DNA from 3 places in the Streptomyces sp. NPDC001889 genome. Region 2 is predicted to be linked to each of the others. Evidence: riboswitches for the same ligand, from Rfam matches in the RefSeq annotation. Region 2 holds a riboswitch; each other region holds the start of a gene.
What was found. A riboswitch is a leader RNA that binds a small molecule or an ion and turns the genes downstream of it on or off. The one in region 2 is predicted to bind cyclic di-AMP.

Region 1 (2,257 bases), on a different contig from region 2:
GCGGCTGGTGAGCCGGGCGGCCACCCGCGCTCTGCGGAGTTCCTCGCCGAGCCTGCGGCGGCGCACCGCCGGACCGTGGCGCATCGGGACTTCCTTCCGTCGATCCGTCGAACGCTGTCGGTTCGCCCGCGATCCAAGTGGGTGGAGCCGCCAAATCCGGTCCTTCGTGGCAGAGTTCACCGCATCGAGCGACAGATATATGCATATCTTGGGGGATCGCCCCTTCTGGGGAGGGGATGAGTGGCACTCTGGCGATCAGCGCAATCCGTGGCCGCCCGCGCAATCCCTCCGCTTCGAGTTCGGAGCCCGGCCGCGGTGGGAAAGGGACAGCGTCGCCATGGCAGACCTTCAGGAAGCCTCCGTCACCCTGCCGAGCGATCCCGCTTCGGTCTCCGTGGCACGGACATTCGTCGCCGACGTCGTCTCCGAGTGGGGCCTGCCGGCCGGGGGCGCGGCCGTGGAGACGATCCGGCTGATCGTCTCGGAGCTGGTGACCAATGCGGTCCAGCACACCTTCGGCCAGTCGCCCACCTTCACGGTGGACCTGGAGCTGGAGCGGGACGAGAGGCTGCGCATCGGGGTGACCGACAGTCACCCGCGCTGGCCCCAGCGGCTGCCCGCCGCCGTGCGGCAGGACAACGGCCGGGGAATGGTGATCGTCCGCGCGCTCACGGCGGAGAGCGGCGGCAGGCTCAGCGTCACACCCACCCGGGAGGGCGGGAAGACGGTCTGGATCGCCCTGCCGTGGCCGGCCGGGACGTCCGGCTGAGCGGCACCCGGCCTGCGCGGCAGGCCGGGCGTCGGGGCTCCCGCGTCCGGCGCGGGAGGCCAGGTCGTGGCCGCGACCTGGCTCCCCGGCCGGGCGGCGGGGCCCGGTGGCGGGCCGCCGGGGGTCCACCCGGCGGCCCGCACGGGCTCACTGCCGGTCCGTCAGCGCACCCGGCCGTACTTGACGCTCTTGCTCCAGATCTTGTCCAGCTTCACCCAGGACCCCTTCTTGGGCGAGTGCCAGATCTTTCCCTTACCGGCGTAGATGCCCACGTGGTAGACGTAGCCGCCGGAGTGGAAGAACACCAGGTCCCCGGCCTTGCGCCCGGAGGCCGACACGCGCTTGGTCTTGTTGTACTGCTGCTGGGCGGTGCGGGGCAGCTTCTTGCCCGCTCTCTTGTACGAGTAGAGCGTGAGCCCCGAGCAGTCGAAGCGGGACGGCCCCGTTCCTCCGTACCGGTAGGGCGCTCCCTTCTTGGAGGCCGCCACCTTGAGCGCCTTGCCCGCGTGGGACGTGGCGGCGTGCGCCTCGCTCGTGCCGCCCGGCACGAGCAGCGAACCGCCGAGGGCGGCGAGGGTGAGGGCCGATACGGCCCCCGCCCGGCTCATCAGAAACGGGACGTTTGTCTGCGCAGTCATGCGCAACCCTTCGTCAGCCGCCTGTGAAGGATGACCTGTCGGGTTCGGGCGGACGAAGGTGCCCGGCCGCGTGACGCGGCTTCACCCCGAGGGACGTCCGGACTTTCCGGCTGCCCCGTACTGCTCGGGTCCTCCACTCCTGCCGAAGCACTTCTATCGACCAGTCATCCGAAGCGGCGGCAGGACTCGGCGTCCGCTCGGACCGCCCCGCCGAGGTGACGGGGGCTTGTCGTCCCAGGGATCTTGACCCACGACATGGCGGAATTCCGAGCGGAAACGGCGTTATGTGAGTTTTAACACCCTTGGTCCGTTCAGGTGGACATGGCCTCCGGGCGGTCCGGCCCTCGACACCCGAGCATGCCCGCACCAGGGCCGGAATAGAGCATTCCGAGAGATTGGCCACGGTGATGCGCAACTCGACCGTAGTTGGCGCCGAGGCCACGAGTACATCAAAAGGAGTAGCTCGACCGTCACCCGTATGGCGGTTGACGAGGTTCCGCCGACCGCTCTGATTCGTCCGTTCCCGGGGGTTCACCGAGGGATGTACCGCTCACCGGTACTCGGCTCACCGGTTATTGGTTCGGTAAAGAAACAGCCGTACGGCCTGTTGCCGGTAGCACGTCAACCGCGAGGATCGCGGAGTACCCATGACAGAGAGGCAGTTCCAGGTGAGACGTACAGCGGTGTTCGGCGCGACCGGCACTCTGATGGCGGGCGCGCTCATAGCCGGGGCGATAGCCGCCCCGGTCGCCCAGGCCGAGGCCCGGCACTCAGGGGGGTCCGAGGCGCGCGGTGTCCAGATCGCGGCCGAACGCGCCGCCCGGCAGGGCATCGACTGGGCCGACTGTCC
Region 2 (2,257 bases):
CCCGGCCGCAGCCCCGGACCGGGCGGCGGCACGCCGAAGGCCCCGGCGCGCTGCCGCCGGGGCCTTCGGTGGGATGACGGTGCGGGCCGGCCGCGCTCCGGGGGCGCCGGGCGTCCGACGGGACGCCGCCGGGCCCGGCGCGGTGGTGTCAGAGGGAGACTCCGTGGGCGCGCAGATAGGCGACCGGGTCGATGTCGGAGCCGTAGTCGGCGCCGCCTCGGGCCTCGAAGTGGAGGTGGGGCCCGGTGGAGTTGCCCGTGGAGCCCGCGAGGCCGATCTGCTGGCCCGCCACGACGCTCTGGCCCGCCGTGACACCGATGGACGCCAGATGGCCGTACTGGGTGTAGGAGCCGTCGTTCATCCTGATGACGACGTTGTTGCCATAGGCGCCGCCCCAGCCCGCCTCCACGACCGTGCCCATGCCGACCGACATCACGGGGGTGCCGTGGGGGGCGTGGAAGTCGATGCCGGAGTGGCTGCCGGAGGACCAGAGGGAGCCGCCGGCGCGGTAGCCGGTGGAGACATGGGAACCGGCGACGGGGGACTGGAAGGTGTTGAGCCGGCGGCGCTCTGCCTCACGGGCGGCGCGCTCCTCGGCCGCACGGGCCTCACGGGCCCGCTCGTCGGCCCTGCGCTGGGCCTCCTCGGCGGCCTGGACCCGGGCGACGGCCGCGGACTTCTGGGTGGCCGCCTGGTCGGCGACCTCGTCGGCGAGGGAGTCCGCGTCGGCGTCGGCGCTGATGATCATCAGCGATCCGGTGTCCTCCAGGGACGGCGCGCCCGATCCGGCGGCGTGGGCCGGGGCGGCGAGGGTTCCGCAGACTCCGGTGGTGGCGAGGGTGGCGACACCGGCGATGCTCGCGCCTCTGCGCGTCATCCGGCCAGGCGCACGGTGTTTCCCGGTGGGGCGGGTCAACGCCATGGAGAGGCTGGTCCTTTCCTTCCTTCTCGCCTACCGGGTTAGCTGACGGGTTCGGAGCAGGAAGGTCTCCTACGGGCCCCTCCGCATGGCGGCGAAGGCGCTCGATTCACCCCTGGGACGGTGGGTCCCCGGTTCCCCGGACTCGCGCCCTGGGGGATTCGGCGATGGCTGCCCGTGCCACGGGTGCGGCGTCGTGCGGGCGAACAGCCGGACCGACGCTAAGCGCGGGATCTTCCCTCCGCCAAACAAAGAGCTGCTTTTGTTGCACATGCCACAGCCCAGAAAGGCATCTTCCCCATGACAAACGATCAAAAGGGACATATAGCAGCCAGATGAGGGAACCCCGGCACCCGTGGCCGCCGGGGTTCCCTCATCCGTCCCGATCAGCCGGTGACGACGGTCACTTCGCCGATACCGAGGGCCTTGACGGGCTCCGCGATCTGCGCGGCGTCCCCCACCAGGACCGTGACCAGCCGGTCCTGCGGGAAGGCGTTGACCACCGCGGCCGTCGCCTCCACCGTGCCGGTCTCGGCCAGCCGGACGTAGAGCTGGGCCTGGTAGTCGTCGGGGAGGTGCTGCTCGACCTGGTCGGCCAGCGTGCCCGCGACGGAGGCGGCCATCTCGTACTTCAGCGGGGCGACGCCCACCAGGTTCTGCACCGCCACATCCCGCTCGGCGTCGGTGAGCCCGCCGGCCGCCAGGGTCCGCAGCACCTTCCACAGATCGTCGAGGGCCGGGCCGGTGTTGGGGGTGTCCACCGAGCCGCTGATGGCGAGCAGGGAGACGCCCGAGCCGTCCGGGGCGGAGCGCAGCACCTGGCCGAAGGCGCGCACACCGTAGGTGTAGCCCTTCTCCTCGCGCAGCACCCGGTCGAGCCGGGAGGTCAGCGTGCCGCCGAGGCAGTAGGTGCCGAGCACCTGGGCGGGCCAGACCCGGTCGTGGCGGTCCGCGCCGACCCGTCCGATCAGCACCTGGGTCTGAACCGCGCCGGGGCGGTCCACGACGACCACCCGGCCGGTGTCGTCGGCGGTGACCGCCGGCACGGGGCGCAGGTCCGCGGTGTCGCCCGTCCACTCGCCGAGGGTCTCGGCGAGCACGGCGTCGACATCGACCTCGGCGAGATCGCCGACGATCACCGCGGTGGCGGTGGCGGGGCGGACATGCGCCTCGTAGAAGGCGCGCACGGCCGCCGCGTCGATCCGGGCGACGGTCTCCTCGGTGCCCTGGCGCGGACGGGACATCCGCAGGGACTCCGGGAAGAGCTGCCGGTACAGCTCCTTGGCGGCCCGGCGGCCCGGGTTGGCCGTCTCGTGCGGGATCTCGTCCAGCCGGTTG
Region 3 (2,257 bases), on a different contig from region 2:
CTGCCGTCGTCGAGGCCAACCTCGACCTCGACCGTGGGATTGCCTCGGGAGTCCAGGATTTCCCGGGCTACGACGACGTCGATGGACGGCACGAGCATCTCCTTCTGGGATGTGACGCGTGATGTGCAGGGTCTCATTGGCCTTGCGACAAGAGCCTAACCGGCGGCCGGGTGTCGTCCGTCGGATGCCCGCCCCCTGGGACGAACCTACCGATCGGTAACAGAACCGCCCGGCCGGATCGCGACAGACAAGGGGAGAGAAAAGAAAGAGGAGAGGAGAGAAAGAGGAGAGGAGAGGGGACAGAGGAAACCCCGGTCCGGCGCGATCGGGGGGAAGCGCGCCGGACCGGGGTGGTCCATCGGGGGCCGGCCCCCGGAGGGGGGTGCGGCCGGGGGGCCGGCTCCCGGAGCCGGGGGAGCCCGCCTCGGGTCAGCTCAGGTCGAGCTGCTGGCCCGGGTAGATGACATCGGCGTCACTGACGATGTCCTTGTTCAGCTCGTAGAGCTTCTCCCAGCCGCCGTCGACCTTCTCGGCGTCGGCGATGATGCTCAGGGTGTCGCCGGTCTTGACCTTGTACTCGCCGTCGCCCTTCTGGAAGCCCTGCGGCTTCGCGGCCGGCGCCGACTGCTGCTGCTGCGGGGCCGGGGCGGCCGACGGGCGCTCGGAGCGGGTCGTCGGGACCTCGGAGCGCTGCGGCTCCTGGGTCTGCTGCCGCGGCGCCGGGGTCGCGGCCTTGGGCTGCTCGGCCTTCGGCGCGGCCTTCTGGGTGGTGCCCGAGTCCGAGCCGCCACCGGTGTACGAGGCGTTGGAGAGGCCCACGCCACAGCTCGGCCAGGCACCCTTGCCCTGGCCCGCGAGGACCTTCTCGGCGGTCTGGATCTGCTGCGCCTTGCTGGCCTGGTCGGCGGTGGGGGCGAAGGCGGTACCGCCGTACGCGGCCCAGGTGGAGGCCGAGAACTGGAGGCCGCCGTAGTAACCGTTGCCGGTGTTGATGGACCAGTTGCCGCCGGACTCGCACTGGGCGACCTTGTCCCACTCGGCCGCGGTCGCGGCGGAGGCGGAGGAGGCGCCGATCAGCGGGGCCGCGACAGCGGCACCGGTCACACCGGCGAGCGTGACGATACGGGTGGCCTTGGAGGGGCGGCGGTGCTTGCCCTTGCCGGAAAACAGCATGGAGTTACTCCTCACCGACGCCTACGAGGTGAGCTGTCGGGTTCGGGCCAGATGAGTTGCCCGGCCGCGCGTCCTAGCGCGCGGCTTCACCCCTAGCCGGTACCGGCCGCTGTCCTCAGCGGCCGGGGCCCGGCACTTACCTTGGGTCCCCCGCTCCTGCCTTCGGCGCTCTCGCGTCGACTGTTCCCCCCGACCGGCGGCAGGATTCGGCGTGACGGTCGTTGGTGCCCGCGGTGGCGAGCGGTTCAGACCGTAGACACAGCTCTCCCCGATGTCCAAGAGAGAACATCGGGGAGAAATCGCCCATCCTGCCACTCCGGAAGGAGACGTTTTCGCAGGTCGGGCATGGAATGCGTGATTCCGGTTGGCCGGGTTGAGGAGTTGGGACGAAGAGACCCTTGTCTCATTTCCCCAGACCCGGACAAAGGAGCCCTAACTACCCGCGTTCCGCCGTGAGGTCGAGGCTCTGGCCGGGGTGGATCAGGTCCGGGTCGTCGCCGACGGCCTCGCGGTTCCCCTCGTACAGGGCGTTCCAGCCGCCCTCCAGCTTCCGCGCCTGGGCGATGGCCCAGAGGCTGTCGCCGGGGCGCACGGTGTAGGCGCCGTCCGGGGCGTCCGCCCCGGCGCCGTCGGCCGCCTCCCCGCCCTCACCGGCACCCGGGGCGGCGATCCCGTCCCGGGCGGAGCCGTCACCGCGCGAGATGTGGCCGGGATCGGCCTCCCGCCCCTTCGCCGTCTCCTCCGAAGCGGGTGAATCACCCGTTTTGGGCTCATGGTCGAGCTTGTCCGGCGGAGTGGCGCCGGGCCCGGTGGTTCCGGTCCCGGTCCCGGTGGATTCGCCCGTGCCGGGCCGGCCCGCCTCGGCCCGCTTCTCCTCGGCGGCCTCGCCCCGGTGCCTGCCCTTGCCCGCGGAACCGGAGCCGGCGTCCTGCTCCGCGCCCTTCTCCGCCTTCTTCTCCGGGGCGGCGCTCTTGGCGGGGCCGCCGGCCCCCGGACCCGTACCGGCGGATCTGTCGGCGCCGGAGCCCACGCCCTGGGTCTGTCCGGGCTCGGGGGTGCCGGACTTCCCGCCGGAGCGCCCGGA

Region 1: linked by a shared signal. The riboswitch ahead of ACWCRA_RS26695 (C40 family peptidase) and the one ahead of ACWCRA_RS25975 (M23 family metallopeptidase) in region 2 are both predicted to bind cyclic di-AMP.
Region 3: linked by a shared signal. The riboswitch ahead of ACWCRA_RS25155 (transglycosylase family protein) and the one ahead of ACWCRA_RS25975 (M23 family metallopeptidase) in region 2 are both predicted to bind cyclic di-AMP.

Annotation. Positions count from the first base shown of each region.
Region 1 covers NZ_JBSFER010000024.1:79,161-81,417, forward strand. Annotated here, with positions in the region: gene ACWCRA_RS26685 (helix-turn-helix domain-containing protein) at 1-84, opposite strand, end outside; gene ACWCRA_RS26690 (ATP-binding protein) at 338-769, shown strand; gene ACWCRA_RS26695 (C40 family peptidase) at 931-1,407, opposite strand; cyclic di-AMP (ydaO/yuaA leader) riboswitch at 1,411-1,567, opposite strand; gene ACWCRA_RS26700 (alpha/beta hydrolase) at 2,055-2,257, shown strand, end outside.
Region 2 covers NZ_JBSFER010000023.1:77,124-79,380, forward strand. Annotated here, with positions in the region: gene ACWCRA_RS25975 (M23 family metallopeptidase) at 149-922, opposite strand; cyclic di-AMP (ydaO/yuaA leader) riboswitch at 936-1,096, opposite strand; gene ACWCRA_RS25980 (M16 family metallopeptidase) at 1,306-2,257, opposite strand, start outside.
Region 3 covers NZ_JBSFER010000022.1:53,218-55,474, reverse strand. Annotated here, with positions in the region: gene eno (phosphopyruvate hydratase) at 1-98, opposite strand, end outside; gene ACWCRA_RS25155 (transglycosylase family protein) at 430-1,173, opposite strand; cyclic di-AMP (ydaO/yuaA leader) riboswitch at 1,177-1,351, opposite strand; gene ACWCRA_RS25150 (transglycosylase family protein) at 1,610-2,257, opposite strand, start outside.